One region of the Synechococcus sp. CBW1006 genome, then DNA from elsewhere that is predicted to be linked to it. Evidence: predicted binding sites of a transcription regulator. Region 1 holds the regulator's gene; the other holds the start of a gene.

Region 1 (11,437 bases):
CGGCTCGAGATGGGTACTGCCACAGCCCATATTGATGCGGTGGCCATCCGGCTCGCCGTGCAGCACGGTCACCGCGGCACCGAGGTCACGGAAGACCGCCTCCCCACAGGCGGCGGCCGATCCCCAGCAGAGGTCGAGCACCACCGGGCACCCATCCAGTCGCCTCCCCTCGACGCTGGCCAGCAGACCCTGCCGATAGACCTCCAGCAGGTCGCCCCGCTCATAGGCAGAGCCGAACGTCTCGGAGCCGCTGGCAATGTTGCCGCTAGTGCTGGGGCCGCCGATCGGAGCTTCGGCCTCAGTCTCCGGCGTGCCCCGCAGACCGCGCTCGATCGCCTCCTGCTGGTCGCGGCTGAGCTTGGCGCCGGAAGCCCCGAACACCTTGATGCCGTTGTCGTGGGGAGGGTTGTGGCTGGCCGAGACCATCAGCCCACCAGCCAGCCCGAGGCGGCGGATCGTGCCGGGCACCGCCGGTGTGGGGCAGAGACCCAGGTTCCAGACCTCCCGACCCGCGGCGGTCAGACCGGCGGTGAGGGCTGCCACCAGCATCGGTCCGCTGGTGCGCGAATCACTGCCGATCACCACCGGGCCGTCGGTGCGCAGCACCCGCCCGCACCAGTAGCCCACCTGCAGCGCCAGGGCCGGGGTCACGCAGGTGCCGACGCGGCCGCGGATTCCGTCTGTGCCGAAGCCGGTGACGGCGTCACCCAGGGGTGCACCGATCGGAGGGGGCAGCGGCCCGGGCATGGCAACGCGATCGATGGCGGGCAGCAGGTTAAGCGCCGTGTCCCGCCCCGCCCTCGCCATCACCGCCAGCGGCACGACTCCGGGTCAGCGCCAGCGACGCGGCCAGCAGGCCCAGCGCAGCAGCTCCGCCACCGCCCAGAGCAGCAGCAGGCCCACACTCCAGCCCGGCAACCAGCGGAAAGGCGGATAGGGCCGCAGCAGCACTACCACCCCTGCCACCGCCCAGAGCTGCAGGGTGCGCCGCCGCTGGGCCGCTCCCGGCAGGGTGGTGAGCAACGGCGGCAAGGGCGGCAGGGACGGCAACCGCGGCATCGACCGAGCCGGCGGCACCGGCGGCGGAGGGATCCCCAGAATGCCGGCAGCTGGCCCGCACGCCGTGCCCCGTTTCCCCCTGCTGATCGCGGCGACCACCCTGGGGACCGGCGCGGCGCTCCTCGGTGGCGGCGCCCTGCTGCAGTGGCTGCGCCCACCCCTGACTCCCGCCGTCTCCAGTGCTGCACTGACCAGGGCGGCGCGCTGGGACCCGGATCCCTGGCGGCGGCGGGAGGCGGCGCTCCTGCTGCACGCCCGCCTGGGCGAGGAGCCACGCCAACGGAGGCAGCTCCTGCGCCACCAGGGCTGGGGAGCCGATCCCCTCGCCGCCGTGGTGCTCAAACAGGACGCCCTGGCCGCGGAAGCCCTGGGCGACAGCAACGCCGCCACCCAGCTCTGGCAGCAACAACTGCGCCGCTTCCCCGGCGCCCCGAGCAGTGCCGATGCCCTCTACGCCCTCGGAAGGGAACAGCCGATCCAGCGTCAACGGCTGCGGCAGCGCTTCCCCGCCCATCCAGCGGCCCTGGCCGCCGCCCTTGAGGCCGGCGATCAGGGCCAGGCCCTGCTGGATGGCGCCAGCCATCTGGCCCGCTGGGGAGCCCGCTGGCCCGGCGCGATCGGGCCGATCCGCGCGGCCTGTGCCCTCAAGAATCCAGCACCCAACGCGGGTCAACGGGATCAGCTGGCCGGCGGCCTCGCCCAGTTGGGCGACGGCCAGGCCGCCCTGGCCTGCCTGAGGGGTGGCCGCGGCTCCAACGCCACCGAGCTGAGCCTGGCCCAGGCCCTGCTACGGGGCACTGCCACCGACAACGCCCTGGGCCAGGGGCGCCTGCTGGAGCTGGTCCGCCGCGCCCCGCAGGCCCCCGAGGCCGATGAAGCCGTGCGGCTGCTGGTCCTGCAGCCGCAGACCGACGCGTTGCTGGCGCAACTGCCACCCCGCTGGCGCTCCAGTGCGCCGGTGCAGGCTCACGCGGTCCTGGCAGGCGGAGGCCGTGGCGCCCAGGCGGTGCTGCGGCGCTGGCCCACGGATCGGGCCAGCTGGGATCTGCAGTGGGAGCTGGCCCGCGCCGCCCTGCTGGCGGGGCGATGGGCCGACGCCAGCCAGCTGCTGAGCACGATCACCCCGGAAACCCTGCCGGCACCGCTGGCGGCCCGGGCCAGCTTCTGGCTGGGCTACGCCCAGGTCCGCCAGGGGGACCGCCAGGCGGGGCTCATCCGCTGGCAGGAGCTGCGCCGGCAGTGGCCCGGGGGCTACTACGCCTGGCGGGCCGCCGCCCAGCTGGGAGATCCCGCTGCCGACACCCTGCTGGACACACAGGCCACCCCCCTGCCCAACCCCGGCGAACCTGCCGCCAGCGGCGAGCCCTGGTGGCCCCTGCGGAGCGGTGATCCCGGGCTCGATACCCTCTGGCGCCTCGATCAACGGCTCGAGGCCTGGGAGCAATGGCGCCAGCGCCGTGGCAACGTGCCGCCCGGCGACAGCGCCACCCTGCTGGTGGAGGGGCGGCTGCGCCAGGGTGTCGGCGACGACTGGACAGGCCTCGGGCAGCTGGAGCTGGCCTCCCTGCGGCTCGCCCCGGATCCCTGCGGGCTGCAGCCCCTGCTGGAGCGCAGCCTCCACCCCAAGCGCTTCCTGCCGGAATTTCAGATGGCGGCAGCCCCCGTAGGGCTGCCCGTGAGCCTGCTGCTGGCGGTGGCCAAGCAGGAATCACGTTTCACCCCATCCGTGCACTCTCCCGCTGACGCCGTGGGGCTGCTGCAACTGCTGCCCAGTACCGCTTCAGAGCTGGCGGGCCGGCCGATGAGCAGCCGGGAGCTGGAGGATCCCGGCCTCAACACCCGCCTCGGCGCCCTCTATCTGCACCAACTGGCTCGCCAGTGGGATCAGCAGCTCCTGCCGATGATCGCCAGCTACAACGCCGGCCCGGGGGCCGTGACCGGCTGGCTGGCCGACCCGGCTGAACGGCGCCGCCTGCGGGACGAACCGGAACTCTGGGTGGAGGCGATCCCCTATCCGGAAACGCGGCTCTACGTGAAGAAGGTGCTGGGCAACCTCTGGAGTTACAGCCAGGGGACTGCCACGATCAGGCCGAAGCCCCCAACGCCTGGCCGTGGGTGCTCAGCCAGCGTCCTGCCATGAGCCCTCCCAGCACCAGGATGTTGAGCACAAGAACCATGGTGGTGGAGGAGGGCACCACCCGGATCCGCACCAGATCCAGACGGGCCAGCAGCACGGCCGGCGCCAGGATCAGCACGTTGGCCAGGATGTTGAGGTGCAGGAGATAAAGACCGGCCAGGGTGACCAGCAGCAGGCTCACCACCAGGCTCACCACCCGGCTGGCGGCCATGAGCTGCGACAGACGGAACAGGAGCAGATCCGGCATCGTGCAGATCACCACCACCACAACGGCGTGCAGGTACTCCACCAGCAGGATGAAATGGCCGGGGCTTGAAAAGCGCTGGCTCAATTCCGGCAGGGTAAGGGTCCAGTGCATTCCGAGATAGACACTCACCCCGATCAGCAGGAGCACGAGGGGAGCCCGGAACGGCAGGGCGATCAGGCGCAGCACTGAATTCATGGCCGATCCAGGGTCATGGCTGATCCAGCACCAGGGCGATGGCCTCGAGCGGGCAGCTGGGGATGCACTGCTCGCAGACGAGGCAGCGGTCCGCCTCGAAGTTCAGCCTCCAGGCCGGTGCTTCGCAGCGCAGGGCACCACTGGGACAGATGGCGGTGCAGATGCCGCAATCGACGCAACGATCCGCGTCGATCCGAATCTCCCCAGGGGCACGGTTGAGCGCCAGCCCCTGGCTCTCCAGCCAGACCTCAGCAGCCTCCAGTTCGTCGATGTCGCCGGAGAGCTCCACCACCATGGTGCCGCTCTGGTTGGGCGCGATCTGGGCCCGCAGAATCTTGGCGGCGATGTCGAAATCCACAGCGAGCCGGTAGGTGATCGGCTGGTGCACCGCTTCCCGCGGGAAATGCAGCGTGAGACGTCGTTTCACGGGGCCGCATCCTTCGAGTCGGACGCTAGCAAGGTCTTCAGGTCAGGGCTGACGCTGAACTGCCAGAGTGCCGGTCGGCTCCCTGCGGCAGATGGCGAACCCAAGCGATCCTTCCCCGCCCTCGATCCCCCTGGGCCGACGCGAGCGTGTGCTGCTGGCGATGATCGCCGCGGCACTGGCGGTGGCGTTAGTGTGGTTAAGGGGAGGTCTCCATCCGGAAGCCCCGCTGGAGCAGCTGGCCCGCCGGTCGCTGGATCTGCCGGTGGCCCTGAGCAATGGCCGGCCCAGCCTGGTGGAGTTCTACGCCGACTGGTGCGAGGCCTGCCGATCGATGGCGCCGGCCATGGAGGCGGTGGAGCGGCAGCATCGTGATCGCCTCAACGTGGTGCTGCTCAATGTCGATAATCCGCGCTGGCTGCCGGAGATCGAGCGCTACGAGGTGAATGGCATTCCCCAGCTGGAACTGTTCGACAACAACGGGCAATCCGTGGGCCGCTCCCTCGGAGCCCGCAGCGCCCCTGAGCTCAACGCCCTGGTCGAGGCGTTGATCGATGGCACGCCGCTGCCGCGCCTGGCCGGCGTCGGCGCCGTGAGCACTCTGGCCGACACGGCCCAGGCACCGGCCGTGATGGCGGATCCCCGCAGCCACGGCTGACGCCCTGCCCACCCAAGCACCCACGCCCCTCCCCATGGATCCCCGCTTCCGGGTCGCCCTGATCGCCGCCACTCCCGAGCCGCAGCGGTGCGTCTATGCGGCCATGCATCAGGACTACAGCGAGGGCTTCGTCGCCGCCGACCCCGGCAGCTGGCCCGAGGAGGCCAAGGCCGGGGAGATCTGCATCAAGCGTCTGCTGGCAGGTGAGCGCGGCCACTTCGGACCACTGGAGCATGCGCAGATTGTTCTCAATGTGGGCTGGTTCCCCCACTCGGTGATGCAGCAGGCCCGCACCCATCGGGTGGGTGTGAGCTTCGATGTGCAATCGATGCGTTACACGGGCGAACGCATCTGCCGCGCCGCCGATGGGGCGATGGAGCTGGAGGAGGTGTTCTACCTGCGGCCGGTGGGCTCTTACAGCGACCGTCAGGGCAAGCGCTACCTCTACAGCGAGGAGCAGCGGGCGATCGATCTGCACCTCTGCCAGCAGGCCGCTGAGCGCTACCGCGACCTGCTGGCGTCTGGCTTTGCCGAAGAGCATGCCCGCGGCATCCTGCCGTTCGATTACCGCCAGCACTTTGTGGTGAGCTTTTCGCTGCGGGCCTTCCTCCACTTTCTCGATCTGCGGGCCAAGCTCGATGCCCAACAGGAAATCCGCGCCCTCTGCGATCTGATGTGGCCCCACCTGGAGCGATGGGCACCTGAATTTGCTGACTGGTACGCGAAAAGCCGGCTGCACAAGGCCCGTCTTGCCCCCTGAGCAGCGATCCTTCGCCAAACTTGAAGTTGCCTGATCGCCTCTCTACCTGGCAGCTCCCGTGTTCCCTCCCGTCCGCGACTCACTGCTCCTGACCCTGCTCGGGATGGCTGTGGCCACAGGCGGGCTGGCCGGATCGGCAGGCCATGCCCAGATGCTTCTGGATGCGGCAGGAGCCGGATCGGTCCAAGGCATTCTGCAGCAGCAGGGTGGGGCAGTCTATGGCCAAGTCCTGGACAAGATTCGCCAGCGCCTCTCCAACGAGTCCGGGGCAACACTCAGAAATTCACAGAGTGCCGCGAGCTCAGGGAGCAGCAGCACCCCCCCGGTCGAGACCTCCGGGGCGGCAGTGGCAGCACCCACCACAGGCTCAGATCCAGTGTTCTGGATCAACGACCAGCCCGTCCTCCTGTGCAGCAGCGGTTTTCCCTGCCTGGGCGCTATTCAGCGAGCCATGGGGTTGAACGGACGCTCACGGAACAGAGAATGGCGCCATTGATCCTCATGGACTGCCAGGCCATGAGGACCGCAGAGCAGCAGGATGACGGGCTCTTCATTGCCCGGGCTACCAGTCGGTTCAGACCCTGGCCAGGGTGACCCGCTCGGGCTGATCCTGATACTTTCCGGCACGATCCTGGTAGGTGGTGTCGCAGGGATCGCCTTCGAAAAACAGCAGTTGACAGATACCTTCGTTGGCATAGATGCGGCAATCTGCGCCGGAAGAATTGCTGAATTCAAGCGTGAGATGGCCCTCCCACCCCGCTTCAGCGGGTGTGGTGTTGACGATGATGCCAAGCCGGGCGTAAGTGCTCTTTCCCAGGCAAATTACCGTGATGTTGGGCGGCACCCTCAGCTTCTCCATCGCAACGCCAAGGCCATAGGAATGGGCCGGCAGAATGAAAAAGGCGCCATCGATGTCCTCATGCAGGGGGGCCGGCTCCAGATTGGCTGGATTGAACCGCTTCGGGTTCATTACCGTGCCGGGGACATGGCGAAAGATCAGAAACTCCTGCGACGACAGACGCAGGTCGTAGCCATAGGAGGAACAACCAAAGCTGAGCACCGGCGCGCTGGAGGTCTCGGGTTCGAGATGCCTCACCAGATGGCCCTCAAAGGGCTGGATCATGCCGGCATCGGCCCGCTCCTTGATCCAGCGGTCGTTCTTGAGCATCAGCCGCGGCGCAGTTGGGTGACCTGATCGGCCATGGCCATCAGAGCGGCGGGCATCGCCGGGCCCGTCAGGATGACATCCAGCTGAGCCGGCCGCTGTTCCAGCACCTCGGTGACATCCAGAAGAGACAGATAACCCAGCTCGATCGCCAGCCCCAGTTCATCAAGCACCATCAGATCCACGGCGCCCGCCAGCAGCTGCTGGCGGCTGAAATCCCACACCTCCCGGACAGCCGCCAGGGCAGGGTCCTGCTCGGCTTCAGCCTGCAGGGGAGCCGCAAGGCAGGCGGGCACCGCCGGCCGCAGCCACTGCAGGCGGCCGCAAAGCCAGAGACTGCGGCCCAGCCCCTGATCCACGCCACCTTTGAGAAACTGACTCACCAGGACGCGACTGCCCAGACCCGCCGTGCGCAGGGCCTGGCTGAACACGGCGCCGAAGCTGCCGCGGAAAGGGGCTGTGTGCACCTGAAGCAGCCCTTCGGCCTGAGGCACGGGCCGAAGGGGCACTACAGCGCGAGTCGCTGGGCGGACAGGGTCAGTTCGCTGCTCAGGCCGGGCCTCCAGCCGCTGACCCCGAACAGAGATGTCACCCCGCTGGGAGGGGCGATGGCTGCCCTGGGGGCTGGCAAGACTGGCGGTCATGGACATCCCGGAGGGCGATGGGGCCGGGCGAGCGGATCATTCCGGCCGACCTGGACAGGGACCGAAGCGATGGGATCGGACGCTGCGCTGAAACCTGAATGTAGCGGCATCTGCGCCCTGGACAAGCCACACACACCATCCCTGGTGGGAACAGACGGTTTCGCAGAAACGGCGGCACAGGCTGCGACAGGCGTCAACAGCCGCACAGGCCCAGAGCGCCAGGGGCTGGCGAGCGGGAGCGGAAGCGGAGGCCCTGACAGCAACCGTGTTGGTTGCTACAAGAAAGAGCAGGGTCGCTCCGTAGCTTCCCAGTTCCTGCCCCGCCGTCATGGTCGGCGCTACTCGCGGCTTCAGCCGTTACGCCCCCCCTCCCCCCAGCGGCTCCGCTGGCACCGGGTCGGGTGTGTCCGGCGGAGCCGGAGCCACCCTTCTCGAAGTGATGCGCGGTCTCGGCGGCAGCAGCGTCGAGACCGTGGAGCGTGGCAAAACCATTTTCTTTCCCGGAGATCCGGCCGAACGGGTCTATCTGCTGCGTCGCGGCGCCGTGCGGTTATCGCGGGTCTACGAATCCGGTGAAGAAATCACCGTGGCACTGCTGCGGGAAAACAGTCTGTTCGGTGTGCTGTCGCTGCTCACCGGGCAGCGATCCGATCGCTTTTATCACGCCATCGCCTTCACCCGCGTGGAGATGGTGACCGCTCCCGCCACCTCGGTCCGCCAGGCCATTGAGCGCGATGCCAGCGTCGGGCTATTGCTGCTGCAGGGCTTGTCCTCCCGCATCCTGCAGACCGAAACCATGATCGAAACCCTCACCCACCGGGACATGTCCTCCCGGCTGGTGAGCTTTCTGCTTGTGCTCTGCCGCGATTTCGGTGTGCCCAGTCAGGAGGGGATCACGATCGACCTGCGCCTCTCCCACCAGGCGATCGCCGAGGCGATCGGCTCCACCCGGGTGACGATCACGAGGCTGCTGGGCGACCTGCGCAACGACGGGCTGGTGCAGGTGGATCGCAAGAAGATCACGGTCTTCGACCCGATCGCCCTGGCCAAACGCTTCAGCTGACCGCCTCCACTCCAACCAGGTCAGCTGAGCAGATTGCGGTAGCGATCCAGCCAGCCCCGCGGCACCGCACCGAAACGCTCTGCCAGACGCTCCACCATCGGTAGATAGTCGCGCGCCATCTCCCGCTGAAAGCCCAAGGGGGGTTCCCGGCCGCCGGCGGCCACGTTGACGGCCGGCGGCAGACGCAGTCGCTCGTTCAAAGGGGGCGCGGCCAGAAAGTCGAACAGGTCGTCGGCGAAGGCTGCAGGATCACTGATGAGCTGTTCGAAAAAGCAGCAGTGCAACTGAGCGGGCTGGAACACCGCCTCGACGGTCTCGATGGTGCGGAGGTAGTTGGAACGGCTCACGGCGCCGGGCATGCGGGCCTGCTCCAGCAGAGCGGCAATGTCGGCCTCACCGTCGAACTGGCCCTTGCGGACCCGGTTGCGGATCGCCGACCAGACCCTCAGCACGGGATCGCGCATCACGAACACCAGCCTCAGCTCCGGTGCCAGACGCTGCATCCGCTCCCACACCGGCCGCTCCAGGGTGGCGTAGGCGGGGGTGATCTCGCCGACCCGCTTGCCCTGGCGACGTCCCTGACCAAACAGGCGGCAATACCAGGCATCACTGCGCGGCAGGAACCAGTAGCGGCCGAACCAGCGGGGATCGCGGGCGAAACGCTTCAGGTCCCAGAACCTGGCGCGTCGCCGCTCATCGGCGTCGAACACGCCGAAGCGGATCTGGGGCTTGTCAAAGTAGTGGAGCTCCTTGACCGGCGTGAGCCACAGATCCGGATGCTGGCTGAGAACCCTGTGCAGCCAGGTGGTGCCGGAACGCTGGGCCCCGATCACCATGAAGTCCGGAACCATCGCGGTGCAAGCCGGGCGGGCCAGACATTAAACGACCCAGAAGCACCGACCGGACCACAGACACCGGAACAGGCCAAGGATCAGACCCGGCGGGACGCCTCCCCAGACTGTCCGCACCGTGTCGGACGACGGGGTCTGTGCTGCAGGATGCAGCCTTCGGATCCCCCGGATCCGAAGGCTGACAGCGGAACGACGGCGTGGTGAGGCAGCGATGACGGGTTGGTTGTTGATCCTGGTCCTGCTGGTGCTGGGCGGCGTGCTCTCCACCCTCGGTGATCGGCTCGGCAGCCGCGTGGGCAAGGCGCGCCTCAGCCTGTTCAACCTGCGACCGCGCCGCACCGCCGTGCTGATCACGGTGCTCACCGGATCGCTGATCAGTGCCATGTCCCTGGGCCTGATGCTTCTGGTGAGCCAAAGGTTGCGGGTGGGCCTGTTCGAACTGGACCAGCTGGAGCAGAGGCTGCAGCAGAGCCGCGACGATCTGGCACGCAGCCGCCGCGACCTGGTCGGTGCCCAGGCCGCCAGCGCCACCGCCCAGCAGGCCAGCCGCCGAGCCCAGGCGGCCACCAAGCGGGTGGAAGGGGAGCGAAAACGGGCCCAGGCCCAGCGGGATGAAGCGGAGAAGCGGCTGCAACAACTGCGGCGCGAACTGCTGCCCCTGCAGCAGCAGCGTGCCCGGCTGGAGGCCGAGCGCGATCGCCTCAGCCGCGATGTGGCTAACCGGGACCAGGAGATCCGCCGCACCGAAACCGAGTTGGCGGCGGTGCAGGAGCAGATCAAGGAAGGGGAGAAGGAACTCCAGGGCCTTGAAACCAAGATCATCGCCCTGCGCCGCGGCGATGTGGTGATCAGCAGCGGCCAGCCCCTGGCCACCGCCAAGGTGACTCTGGAGCGACCGGAACAGGCCCGGGACGTGATCAACACCTTGCTGCAGCAGGCCAACCGGCTCGCGTTCCAGCGGGTGCTGCCGGGGGAGCCGCCGGACCGCCAGATCCTTCTGGTGCCAAGGAACGACATCGCCAAACTGGAGACTCTGCTGGCCCGCCCCGGCTCCTGGGTGGTGAGCCTGCTCTCGGCCGCCAACGTGCTGCGCGGTGAGCAGCAGGTGCTGGCCTTTCCAGACCTGCGGCCGAACCGCCCCGTGGCGCGGGCGGGCGACGTGCTGGCCACCACCAGCCTCGAACCGGAGGTGCACAGCCCCCAGCAGGTCAACAGCCGGCTGAACCTGCTGCTCGCTGCCGCCTACGCCAAGGTGCAGCGCCAGGGTTCGATCACCGATGGCCTGCAGTTCGACGCGGCCCTGCTCAACCAGCTGGCCCGCTCCCTGAGCGAGCGACCGGAAGATCAGGCGGCCCAGCTGGAAGCCGTGGCCGTGCAGGATGCCGACACTCCCGATCCGATCGTGGTGGAGCTCCGCTGGATCCGGCCACGCAACGGACGCCCCTGAACGCCGTGCCATGGCCACCCACGCCTCACCCGAGCCGAGTGATCGAATCCCTCACGGCGATGCACCGCAGCAGCGAGCCGGACTGGCGGGGTTGGATCCGGGCCGCAGCAAGTGCGGCCTGGTGTGCACCGATGCCACGGGGCAGCGGATTGTGGCGGCGGCGGTGCTGACCCCGGAAGCGACCTGGCACCAACTGAACAGCTGGTGCGCCGAGGGGCTGGTGGCTGAGATCGTGCTGGGCAACGGCACCGGCTGCCGGCACTGGCAGACAAGACTCGCGACGATCGCTGCTGTGCATGTGGTGGAGGAGCATGGCAGCACCCTGGCGGCGCGGCAGCGTTTCTGGGAGCTGTTCCCGCCTCGGGGCTGGCGGCGCTGCCTGCCCCGAGGGCTGCGGCAGCCGCCCCGCGACTGGGATGATGTGGTGGCACAGTTGCTGCTCGAACGGTTCCTGGGTCGAACCCTGCCGCGCTCCTGATCCAGAAGGGGAGGTCCGGCTCCGCGCTGAGCCCGGGATGCCCAGCCCGATTTCAGAGACTGGCGCGCACGGTGAAGGCGTAGTCGCCGCCGGCCTCGAGCTGGTAATCGGCCTGGAGCAGAAAGCGCAGCAGAGCGTCCTGGATCAGGGCGCGGCCCAGGGAGGGCTCCACGTTGAGTTCACCACGATCGAAGGCCCAGCAGAAGGTCCACTGGAACCCGCCGGCGGACACCTCACCCTCCAGCACCCGCTGGCTGAAACTCTGGCGCAGGACCCGCAGCTGGGCGGTGGTGGCGGGCAGGCGGCTCA
Region 2 (11,437 bases), 1.4 Mb from region 1:
GCTGCAAGGGATAGCTGGCAAGAAGGGCTCCAGCGGCGATCGCCAAAGCCAGGATCAGGGCGAACCACCCCTGTTGTCGTGCCATCTCAGATCAGGCCCGCCTTGAGCTGCCGAGCAGCGTCCACGATCTGGTGGGGCTGAATGATCGTGAGATTTTCCAGGGCACCGTTGTAGGGGGTGGGGATGTCCTGGGAGGACAGCCGCACCGGCCGCGCATCGAGATCGTCGAAGCAGTGCTCCGTGATCAGGGCGATCAGTTCGGCGCCGATGCCGCCGGTCTTCATGCACTCCTCCACCACCAGTACCTTGTGGGTCTTGCGGATGGAGCGGGAGATCGTCTCCATGTCGAAGGGCTTGAGGCTGATCAGGTCGATCAGATCAACGCTGACCCCCTCGGCTTCCAGTTGCTCCACTGCCTTGAGGCAGTGGTGACGCATGCGCGAATAGGTGAGGATCGTCACGTCGCTGCCCTGCTGCACAACCTCGGCCTGGTCAAGGGCGCAGACGTAGTCGCCGGCGGGGATGTCCTCGGAGAGGTTGTAGAGCAGCACATGCTCGAAGAAGAGCACCGGATTGTTGTCGCGGATGGCGGCCTTCATCAGGCCTTTGGCATTGGTGGGGGTGCTCACCGCCACGATCTTGATGCCAGGCACCGCATGGAAATAGGCCTCGAGGCGCTGGCTGTGTTCCGCGCCCAGCTGCCTCCCGACCCCACCGGGGCCGCGCACGACGGTGGGAATGGTGTAGTTGCCGCCGCTGGTGTAGCGCAGCATCCCCATGTTGTTGGAGATCTGGTTGAAGGCCAGCAGCAGGAAGCCCATGTTCATGCCCTCCACGATCGGGCGCAGGCCCGTCATGGCAGCGCCCACGGCCATGCCTGTGAAGCTGTTTTCGGCGATGGGCGTATCCAGCACCCGCAGTTCGCCGTACTTCTCGTAGAGATCCTTGGTGACCTTGTAGGAGCCGCCGTACTGGCCCACGTCTTCTCCCATGACGCAGACGTAGGGGTCACGGGCCATCTCCTCGTCGATGGCGTCGCGCAGGGCGTTGAACAGAAGAGTTTCAGCCACTGCCAAGCGGTGTCCAGATTCGCGCCAACTTATCTCAGCCGCCCGCTGCAAAGGTGCTCAGCAGCAGCACCGAGAGCAGCAGGCCCGGCAGCAGCAACGTGACCAGCAGGCCCAGGTCGTGGGGAGTCATCGGATCAGGTCCACCATCAGGGAAGACCGTGCGAGGTCCCCGAGCTTAAGGACTCTGCTCGCTTCCGGCAGGCACCAGGCTGCGCAGGAACACCAGAAACAGCCCCAGGCCGATGAAGCCAAAGCTGAAGGTGGCCAGAAAGCACATCCCCACCACCAGGGTTTTCACGGCGGTGGCGATGCTCTGGGCCATCGCCGAGCCGTAGCTGGGCGGATGGTCGATGTAGTACCCCACGACCCGCTGGCTCACCCCCAGGCTGAGCCAGCCCAGCAGGGCACTGGTGAGGGCACCCGAGAGAAAGCTGAGCGGGCCCTTGCGGGGCTGGGTGGTTGTGGAGGGCGTCGCCTCCTCGGATTCACTCATCGGTCGGCACAGGCGAGTGGGTCCAGGCTGACACCGGAGCTGCTGCAGCGGCAGCACCAGGCCTCGAAGCCAGCGTCCCTCAGTGGTGTCGCCAGGTGTTCCAGGGCCCTCTCCGCATCGGCCACCGTGCTGAACAGGGCAAACAGGCTTGGACCAGACCCGCTCATCGCCACCTGCTCGGCCCCCGGGGCCTGCCGCAGCAGAACCAGCCCCTCACGGACGCAGGCCACCTCTGGCTCCACCACCGTCTGGAGATCGTTGCGCAAGGGCGGCCAAGGGCCATGGCCCTGCAGAGCCGCCAGCATTGGCCCCTGCCGCAGGGCCTGACGGCGCTGCTCAAAAGCGGATTCACCCTCCACATAGGTGGCCTGCCTCCGCAGGCGGCATAACCCGTAGGCCCAGGGGGTCGACACGCTCACATCGGGATGCTTGATCAGCAGCACCCCGAGGCGCGGCGGCTCGGGCAAGGGCACCGGCTCCAGCCGCTCACCTCGCCCGAAACAGAGCTGGGTACCGCCGACCAGGCAGTAAGGCACATCGGAGCCGAGCTCTGCCGCCAGATCCAGCAGTTCGGAGCGATTCAGTTGCAGATTCCAAAGGGCATCCAGGCCCACAAGGGCCGCCGCCGCGTCACTGCTTCCTCCCGCCAGCCCCGCTCCGATCGGGATCCGTTTCTCCAGGCGCATGGACGCGCCGAGGTCGAGCCGACCCACGTGGCGCCGCAACCGATCCGCAGCCTTCACAATCAGATTGTTGCCATCACTCGGAAGGTCAGACCGATCACTCGACAGTGTCAGTTCCGCATCAGGGCGCGCCTGCAGACACAGCCGGTCTTCCAGATCGAGGGTCTGCATCACCATGGCCAGCTCATGAAAGCCATCCGGCCTCAGACCCAGCACTTCCAGGTGCAGATTGATCTTGGCGGGGGCCCGCACAATGAGCTCAGCCATGGCAACAGGCGGCGGCGGCATCTGCCGCGTGGACTGGGCCTGAGTCTGCAGGAGCTGGGTTCAGCACTCAGTGGAGCTCGATTCTCCTCCGATTGGTTGAACCTGAGAGCCATAGGGCTCCAGGGCCGTAGCCAGGGCCACCCATTGGGCAGGTGAGAGCATCTGGGGTCGGTCCTGAAGGTCGATCCCGGCCTCTGCCGCCACGGCAAGCAACTCCTGGTCACCCACAAGGCCGCAGAGACTGTTGCGCAACATCTTGCGCCTGGCGGCAAAGCAGCGGCGCAGCAACGACTCCACGGCCCGGGCCAGACGGGGTTCAAGGCGGTCGGAAGCCGCCATCGGCTCCAGGGCAATCACTTCGGACATCACCTTCGGCGGCGGCTGAAAGCACCGAGGCGGCACACTGCAGACCGAATGGCAATGCGCCAGCAACTGCATCCGCACACTCAGCGCCGAGTAGGCACTGCTGCCGGGACGGGCTCGGATCCGCTCTCCCACCTCCTGCTGCACCAGCAACACCAGGCGTGCGTAGGGCGGCTCCACGGGCCGATCGAGGCGGCCCAGCAGCCTTTCCAGCAGGGGTCCCGTGATGTTGTAGGGGATGTTGGCCACCACTTTGTCGGCTGCTGGCAAGGCAACCACGAGGGCATCGCCTTCGATCAAATGAAAGCGGTGATCATCTGAAAAGCGCTGTCGCAGGCCTTGAACCAGGTCACGATCCAGCTCCACCGCCTGCACAGATGCCGCCGGCGAAGCCAGAAGCCGTTCCGTCAGGGCTCCGCGTCCAGGCCCCACCTCCAGGACCCGATCTTCAGGCCCAAGCTGAGCGGCGGCCACGATGCGATCCAGAACGCTCTGATCGATCAGCCAGTGTTGGCCAAAGCGTTTGCGCGCCCGGTGGGCAGCGAAAGTCATGGCAGGCCGGGAACAAGCATCCAGATTGCAGCGCCACAGGCCCAGCCTGGCTATCAAGAGAGAAGCCTTGCTCGTCGTTGCGAGAGATCTTCCATGCTCCGCCACCCTCCGAACCTGATCTGCATCGGCTGCGCTCTGATCGGCACGGTGCTGTCCTGGCCGTCACCGGCCCAGGCCGGCAGTGCAACCGCTGAATCGGTCTGGGACAAGTCCAATGCCCTGCAGCGGGCCATGGAGCAGATCCCTGCCGGAGCCACGGTCACAGGGCAGCGCTGCGAAGAATTCGGGGTGGGATTCAACAACACCCGCTACCGCTGCTCGGTGGAATACACCACTGATCCGCCCCCGACCCAGGCGCCCTAGGAGCGGTGGTTGCCAGCAGACCACCCTCAACCCAGACCAGCCTCAATCCGCAACCAGCGCACCGCATCCAGCCCCACCGGCAGCGGTACCAGGGCCAGCACCACCTCCACCGGCCGATCTCCCAGATGGGGATGGGCTGCCAGCCAGCACGCCCATGCCCGGGCCAGACGCCTCCGCTTGATCACGCCGAAGGCCGCTACACCGCCTCCATCACGGCCTGAACGCCGCCGCGCTTTCACCTCAACCAGCAGCAACCGCCTGGGCTTTGCCAACACCAGGTCCAACTCACCCCAGCGGCACCACCAGTTGCGGGCAAGAACGGTCCAGCCATGTCGCTGCAGCAGCAACGCCGCCCAGTCCTCTGCCCCCTGACCCCGCTCCCGGGTGGAGGCTTTGCATCGTCGGTGGAGTCCCATCGATCCAGAGCATGGGGTGACTTGAGCAGAGTTCCCCAGCGGTGTCATCGCGGCAGGAAGACCGTCCCAAACTTTTCCTAGGGTTGGACCACCCGTCGATTCGCTATGGCCAGGGCCTCCCAAGGAGCCTCTCCGAGCCTGCTGGACCTGGTGCCATGCCACTCCGCAGGGCTCAAACTGGAACGTCTGGGCCGCTTGCTGGCTGGATGCCTGAGCGCCATCGTGATGCTGCTGGGTGTTCTGAGTTGGGCAGCACCTGCTCCAGCAGCGATGGACTATGCCAAGCAGGTGCTGATCGGGGCGGATTTCCGGGAAGCGGATCTGCGTGGTGTCACCTTCAACCTCACCAACCTGCGCGATGCCGATTTCACTGGAGCCGATCTCCGCGGCGCCAGCCTGTTCGGCGCAAAGCTGCAGGACGCAAGCCTGAGAGGAGCGGATCTGCGCGAAGCCACTCTGGATTCGGCGGTCTTCAATGGAACCGACCTTCGCGATGCGGTGCTTGAAGATGCCTTTGCCTTCAACACCCGCTTTCAGAGTGTGGCCATCGATGGTGCCGACTTCACCAATGTTCCATTGCGCGCCGATGCGCTCAAGACTCTCTGTGCCTCAGCCAGCGGCACCAACCCAATCACTGGTCGCAACACCCGCGACACCCTGGGATGCTGACCATCATGAGCTTTGATGCCCATAGCCTGGAACGATTGAAGCAGCTGGGACGAGCCTTACCACAGCCGCTGCCTTTGCCTCAGCCCAAGCCAGCGCCTGGCCATACGACCAGTGAGCGACGCCATCAAGTTGAAACCGAAGAGGACCCGGCCGAACTGTTTCGCCAGCTGATGCGGGTCAGTCCCGACGGGACAGTGCCGCCCCATCTCATGGATCGGTTACGTCAGATGGAGGTGAAGACATCCAGCAACCCTGAGCCCGTGAAGGCAGACGCTCTGGATGACAATCGGCGAGTCCGGTCCAGCGGCCAACAACGGCAAGGGCGGCAGGGGAAGCAGCGAGGCAAAACAACCGAAAAAGCCGGACGACATGAAGCCGAACTGAAGAGTCAGAATCAAGAACTGTATGCCGCTTTTCAGCAGCTTCTGCTAGAAGACGATGATGGTTGATGGCTAACTAAATAGGAAAGACCATATCGCTGATGCTTTGTTGCGCATGTCATCAAAAATGCGAGAAGAAGGCCCCCAACAAAAGAGAATCAAGAAACATGTGTCTTATCTCCTGATTCAAAGAAACTCCTCACCTTTAAGGGCCTCCCCTGTCGACAAAAAAAATCACCGATCCGGAGAGCAGGCCCAGGAGCGGTGATTGAATCAACAAAATTCTGAAACCCTAATGAGGATTATCGGAATTTAAAGTTCACTTTGCAGAAGATGCAAAGTCGGGATAAGCTTCCATGCCATGCTCGCTAATGTCGAGACCTTCGATTTCTTCAGACTCTGACACCCGAATGCCTCCAAACATGGCACCAATGATCGACCAAACGATCAAAGAGGTGATCACAGCGAAAATGCCATAGGCAAGGACGCCGACGATCTGATAGCCGAATTGGGTGAAGCCATGGCCGTAGAACAGGCCTTTCTCCTGATTGAACAGCCCAACTGCAAGGGTTCCCCAGATTCCACAGGTGCCGTGCACGGAGAAGGCACCAACCGGATCATCAATCTTCAGGCTGTCGATGAAGGCAACCGAGAAGACCACGAGGCCGCCACCGATGAAGCCCATGACCCAGGCACCAGCCATCGAAATGCCGTCACATCCCGCAGTGACACTGACCAGACCGGCAAGGATGCCATTGATGGTCATGGTGAGGTCGGGCTTTCCACCTCGAATCTGGGAGATGACAGTTCCGGAGATCGCACCACCAGCAGCACCCAAGGTGGTGGTCACGGCGATGTAAGGAACAGCCTGATCCATGGCGAGTTGGGATCCAGGGTTGAATCCATACCAACCGATCCAGAGGATCAGGCAACCGAGAGTCGCAATGGCCATGCTGTGACCAGGCAAAGCCATCGGCTTGCCGCCCACGAATTTACCGATCCTGGGACCAAGCAGGATTGCACCGACCAGGCCAGCCCAGGCTCCGAAGGAGTGAACGATCGAGGATCCAGCAAAATCAATGAAACCACCGGCTTCGCCACCGAGACTGGAAAGCCATCCACCATTCCATTGCCAAGCGCCGGCAATGGGATAGAGAAATCCAACCAAAATCAGCGAGAAAACAACAAACTCGCCAAACTTGATCCTTTCAGCAACAAGTCCGGAAACGATTGTGGCCGCCGTAGCAGCAAATGCAACCTGGAAGAAGAAGTCAACAGAAGGAACAAGGCTGCCTTCGGTGACCATTTCAGCAGTTACTTCGGGATCAAAGAAAAGCCCGTTGAAGTACAGCCAACCATCAACCAGCGCATCGCCGTACATCAGCGAAAAGCCAATCAACCAATAGGCGCTTGCCGCAAGAGCAAACACAATCAGGTTCTTCAGCAGAATGTTGACAGCATTTTTTTGCCGGCACATTCCCGCCTCCACCATGGCGAAACCGGCGTTCATGAAAACGACGAGGATCGCGCAGACAAAGATGAACATGTTGTTGGCCAGGAACGCTGGCGTGAGCTCAGGGAGCTCAGCCGCGTGGGCCGACAGGTTGAAAACGCCCAAACCAAGCAAGGCCAGTGGCACGCAGGCCAGCCAGGTGAGGGAGCGTTGGGATGAGAGACCCCGAATGCTGCGAACAATCAGCGACGGAGCCTCAATGAGACTGGCCTCCTGCAGACGCCTCGAGGCGGTGCGTCTGGGGGCGCGCGGAGCAACTGTCATGGAGCGTGATGACTCAAAAAAAAGCAGAGGCTGCACGGGAGTGGAAGGCCATGAAGCCCTTCCCTGAGGTCCAAAAGTGCTCGTTAAGGCACCTTTGCTAAGTGTCCGTCGCTACCAAATCGCCAATCCGTGCCTCCAGGGGCCTGTCATTCCTCAATCCACACCGTCTGGCTGATTCCCATGCAAGCGGCAGCTGTGTCAGCGATTCGTCGCATCTGCCGTTGCATCTGGCAACATTTGCTACACACCTCCGGGCGGACCCTGACAAAGTGGAGATCCAGCCACTTGCCAAAGCCTTGAAACAGATTCAGGCCATCATCCGTCCCGAAAAGCTCGATCCCGTCAAGGACGCACTGGTGGAACTGGGCATCAATGGGATGACCGTGACCACCGTCCAGGGCTTCGGCAAACAGATGGGGCACACAGAGGTGTATCGCGGTGTGAAGGTGGAAGCACGTCTTCTCTCCAAGACTCTCCTGACCTTGGTGGTGACTGACGAAAGCTGTGACAAGGTCGTGGAGGCTCTGCTCAAGAACGCCCAGACCGGTGAGATTGGCGACGGCAAGATCATTATTACCAACGTCGAAAATGCTATTCGCATCCGGACCGGTGAATCCGGAGATGTCACTCTGATCTGAAGCTCACTGGTCTGATTGCTTACTGAAAATTCCTTTATTGATCAGTTCGCTCCTTAGTCCTTCTGGGCTGAGGGGTGTTTTTATTATGTGGCTGGTTTTGTGAGCGTCACGAGTAGAGGCTCGATACTCCATGATTGTTGTCATGCCTTCCGAACTTTCGCCAATCCCATTCGAGGCCTGCTTGCCACTTGACTGGCTCAGCCTCGAGACGCTTGCAGCTTCACTGGACGATCCTGTTGAAGGTCTGACCAATTCCCAGGCGACCTTGAGGCTGTTCGGACAACCCGAGACTTCCGTTCGGGTCACCCTGTACCGCGACCACCACGCCTGGTGTCCGTATTGTCAAAAGGTCTGGCTGTGGCTGGAGGAGCGGCGGGTTCCCTATCGCATCCGCAAGGTCACGATGTTCTGCTACGGCGAGAAGGAGTCCTGGTACCGCCAACGGGTTGCCTCGGGGATGTTGCCCGCTCTGGAGATCGATGGACATCTGGTTACCGAGAGCGATCGCATCCTGGAAGCTCTGGAAACAACTTTTGCTCCACTCGGTCCAGGCATGAACGATCCCACTGTGCTGCCCCTGCGGCGCCTGGAACGCCAGATCTTTCGATCCTGGTGTCAGTGGCTCTGCACACCGAGCCGTTCCATCGACGACGACAGTCACCGCCGTGATGCGTTTCGCCGTGCTGCCCAGTGCATGGAAGCAGAGCTGCAGCACACTCCTGGCCCCTTCCTGCTGAGTGACTTCAGTACGGCTGACCTGGTTTTCGTGCCTTATCTCGAGCGGATGGCGGCTAGCCTCCTTTACTACAAGGCTTATGCCTTGCGTCAGGAGCATCCAGCCATCGATCGCTGGTTCCAGGCCCTTGAGCGACGCCCCACGTATCTCGGGACCCAGAGCGACATCCATACCCACGCCCACGATCTGCCCCCTCAGATGGGTGGCTGTTATCCCAGTGGCACGGCTGAACAGCAGGCCATCGCCAGTCGAGTCGATCGAGGTCCATGGCCCATTTGTGAGCCCGACCCCGAAACGTCTGCACCCGTGCCGCCGGATGCTGCGGCCGTAGCCCTCGCCAGGGTTCTGCGGCATCGGACTGTGCTGGTGGCGCGCCAACCCTCCAACAGCGGCTTTGATCAGGCCCTGCGTGCTGCTCTCACCCGCCTGATCCAGGGGACGGCATGCATTCCACCTCCAGGCAGTGCCGTCCGGCTGCGTGACCTGCGGGATCACATCTGCGTTCCGCGCGATATGCCGCTTCATTCAGCCCGGCTGCTGCGCCAGGCCCTTGAGGACACAGCAAAGCTCGATCCACGCAGCCCCGACGATCAACCACCAGCCCTCTCACAGCGCCATCGCCGGGATCAGGATCCGCGTCCATTCCTGACAGCCAGTCGCTGAAGCTGTCCCTGCCACTGGACGGTGGCGCGGCTTCAGTTCACCGTGTGGCTGTTCTGGTCGTTCCGCTTGAACGGGTGATGTGATGGCCGCTTCAGGCTCTCTGGCCCTGCTGCTTGTTGTCCTAGGGGGAGCCCCAGCCTGGGCGTCATGGGACGAAACCGCAGCGCCGGGAATTCCCCCCAGACCAGCGACCATTCCCACGCGTCTGGCGGTGGCCGATGTTCTGCCATCTGCTGGCTCGTTGGACGATCGCGCTGCGGACCACAGCAACGCGGTTTCAGGTGTGCAATCCATTCCTCCACTGCTGGATCCCTTGGCTGGAGCGACCCAGCAGGTGGATCCCTGGGGTTGGCGCTTTTCCGAAGCCCGCGGAGCCTGGAGAATGCATACGGGCCTCGACCTCGCCGCACCCGCTGGAACTGGTGTGCGAGCCAGCCTTGCAGGGACCGTTGTTCTGGTTGAATCCGTTGGTGGGTATGGCCTCACCGTGGTGCTGGCTCACACCAGCCAACTTGAGACGCTCTACGCCCACCTGGAATCCACGGATCTCCAACCAGGCGATGCGGTCCAGGCTGGCCAGCCGATTGGCCGCGTCGGCATGAGTGGGCAGGCCACCGGTCCCCATCTTCATTTTGAACTGCGACGCCGTGGCGATGTTGCGGTTGAGGCACTCGACCCCACCCCCCATCTGACTCGACTTCTACCACCACCAGTTCTTCCGCCGCTTCCAGAGTCAGCACCGGGAACGTTGGCAGCGCTCGCTGAGTCCAGCCAAGCAACCAGTCAAGGCGCGCCATGACCTCCAGCTTCGACATCACAAGGCTGAATCCTTGGAAAAGGACCCGGGTTGGATTGGTGCTGTTGTCCTGTCTGGCTTGCGCAGCAGTCTTCCAACCCCTGAGAAGTGGAGCTGTCGAGCTACGCGGCAGCACGGTGTTCCTCAGAGCCCCCTGGAAAGTAGATCTGAGGAGTTATTACACCAATGTCTTCGAGCGTTGGGCTGAGTACTACTTCACCCTCACCCTTGCCGAGGATGCTGGTGCATCACTCGGCGGTCTCACCATTCAGCAGACTCGCGGTGCAGACTGGCAATTCCCCTTCAGCCCGGAGAGAACCCGGGCCTTTCTAGGGCAACCCCGTCACGGTGGAGCTCCAGTCCCGGTTGAAGCCAGCTTTGACCCAAGTCTCCGCCGCTTCAAGCTGAGCTTCCCAGAGCCGATACCGCCCGGAAACACGATCACAGTGATGATCAAGCCATGGCATAACCCTGCCCAGGCTGATACGTACATGTTCCAGGTAGAAGCCATTCCAGCTGGACCCAACCCAATACCATCAGCCGTTGGATCAGGAACCCTGCGGATCTATTCCATCGATCGTTATTGATTCAACAGCCTGGGTATCTGAGTGTTCGCCAATCTCCATTGGTTGTACTCACTTCAACCCCAATTCCGACCGGACCGCCCACGGCACCACCCATTTCCTGCCACCAACTGATCGCTTCACTCCAGGCTGACTCGAGCGAGTCATAGAGATCATCCAGAACCGGGTGAGGCATGCCCTGCAGGTCGACCAACCGATACAGGCGTGGACCAACGGCATTGAAGCCGCCACCTCGCTCGAAAGGGCGCGGTGGAGACGAGCTGGACGTGCTGCTGCGCAAGGAGGGAGAACGGGAAGCGCTGGCAGGCGACATCGATGCAGACATCGGCAAGCAACTCAGAGACCATCAAGGATCATCGCTCCTGTGACAGCTGCTGACTGTCACCTTTACGACATCTTCAGAAGCTCACGCTCCAGGGCGCCAGCGCTGCTTCGGCAGAAAGCCCCGAAGGGCGAGCCTTCGGGGCCAAGAACAACCCGATGTGAGTAGGGGCTGAATCAGGTCAGACTCAACGCAAGAACAGCATCTCCTGGTAGGAAGGCAGGGGCCAGAGATTGTCGTCCACCAGGGCTTCCAGCCCATCCACTGCAGTGCGCAGGTCTGACATCAAGGGAAGCAGTGTTTCAGCACAGTGCCGCATGTGGGCCTCGGTGCCGTGGGGGGGCTGATCAATCGCCGTCTGGAGGGAGCCACTGACTTCCATCAAGGTCTGGCTGAGGGAGGCAACCGCATTCTGGGTTTCGGGAGACACCTGCAGGCCCATGGCGGTCTGCAACTGCAGCGAGCCAGCCAATTCACCCAGATAGCGCATGGCGGCAGGGTAAATCTGAGACCGGGCAATCTGCACGGCCAGCTTGGCTTCCACTTCAATCGCAAGAATATATTGCTCTGCGTAGACCTCGAATCGGCTCTCCAGTTCGACCGGTGTCAGCACACCGGTGTGCTCAAACAGTTCACGAGTGGAAGCACGTTGCAACACCGGCAGG

The links. Region 1 encodes NtcA, which controls nitrogen genes in cyanobacteria. Its sites were predicted from a motif close to GTANCNNNNGNTAC; they were not measured.
Region 2: the regulator NtcA is predicted to act here: its motif matches at 7,135-7,148, upstream of H8F26_RS15100 (ammonium transporter).

Annotation. Positions count from the first base shown of each region.
Region 1 is NZ_CP060396.1:580,480-591,916, forward strand. Features, by position in the region: gene glmM (phosphoglucosamine mutase) at 1-747, opposite strand, end outside; gene H8F26_RS02760 (hypothetical protein) at 832-1,059, opposite strand; gene H8F26_RS02765 (lytic transglycosylase domain-containing protein) at 1,124-3,199, shown strand; gene H8F26_RS02770 (hypothetical protein) at 3,144-3,638, opposite strand; gene H8F26_RS02775 (NIL domain-containing protein) at 3,652-4,065, opposite strand; gene H8F26_RS02780 (thioredoxin domain-containing protein) at 4,157-4,720, shown strand; gene thyX (FAD-dependent thymidylate synthase) at 4,755-5,480, shown strand; gene dcd (dCTP deaminase) at 6,055-6,648, opposite strand; gene H8F26_RS02795 (cob(I)yrinic acid a,c-diamide adenosyltransferase) at 6,648-7,289, opposite strand; gene ntcA (global nitrogen regulator NtcA) at 7,618-8,352, shown strand; gene H8F26_RS02805 (sulfotransferase) at 8,373-9,203, opposite strand; gene H8F26_RS02810 (DUF3084 domain-containing protein) at 9,415-10,650, shown strand; gene H8F26_RS02815 (resolvase) at 10,661-11,128, shown strand; gene H8F26_RS02820 (DUF3146 family protein) at 11,181-11,437, opposite strand, start outside.
Region 2 is NZ_CP060396.1:3,090,270-3,101,706, reverse strand. Features, by position in the region: gene secD (protein translocase subunit SecD) at 1-85, opposite strand, end outside; gene H8F26_RS15140 (pyruvate dehydrogenase complex E1 component subunit beta) at 87-1,070, opposite strand; gene H8F26_RS15135 (DUF3082 domain-containing protein) at 1,246-1,563, opposite strand; gene ispE (4-(cytidine 5'-diphospho)-2-C-methyl-D-erythritol kinase) at 1,560-2,513, opposite strand; gene rsmA (16S rRNA (adenine(1518)-N(6)/adenine(1519)-N(6))-dimethyltransferase RsmA) at 2,574-3,428, opposite strand; gene H8F26_RS15120 (hypothetical protein) at 3,522-3,791, shown strand; gene H8F26_RS15115 (YraN family protein) at 3,818-4,207, opposite strand; gene H8F26_RS15110 (pentapeptide repeat-containing protein) at 4,433-4,876, shown strand; gene H8F26_RS15105 (hypothetical protein) at 4,870-5,325, shown strand; gene H8F26_RS15100 (ammonium transporter) at 5,576-7,033, opposite strand; gene H8F26_RS15095 (P-II family nitrogen regulator) at 7,330-7,671, shown strand; gene H8F26_RS15090 (glutathione S-transferase family protein) at 7,814-9,070, shown strand; gene H8F26_RS20265 (M23 family metallopeptidase) at 9,153-9,869, shown strand; gene H8F26_RS15080 (DUF2808 domain-containing protein) at 9,866-10,453, shown strand; gene H8F26_RS15075 (hypothetical protein) at 10,669-10,818, shown strand; gene H8F26_RS15070 (glutamine synthetase III) at 10,960-11,437, opposite strand, start outside.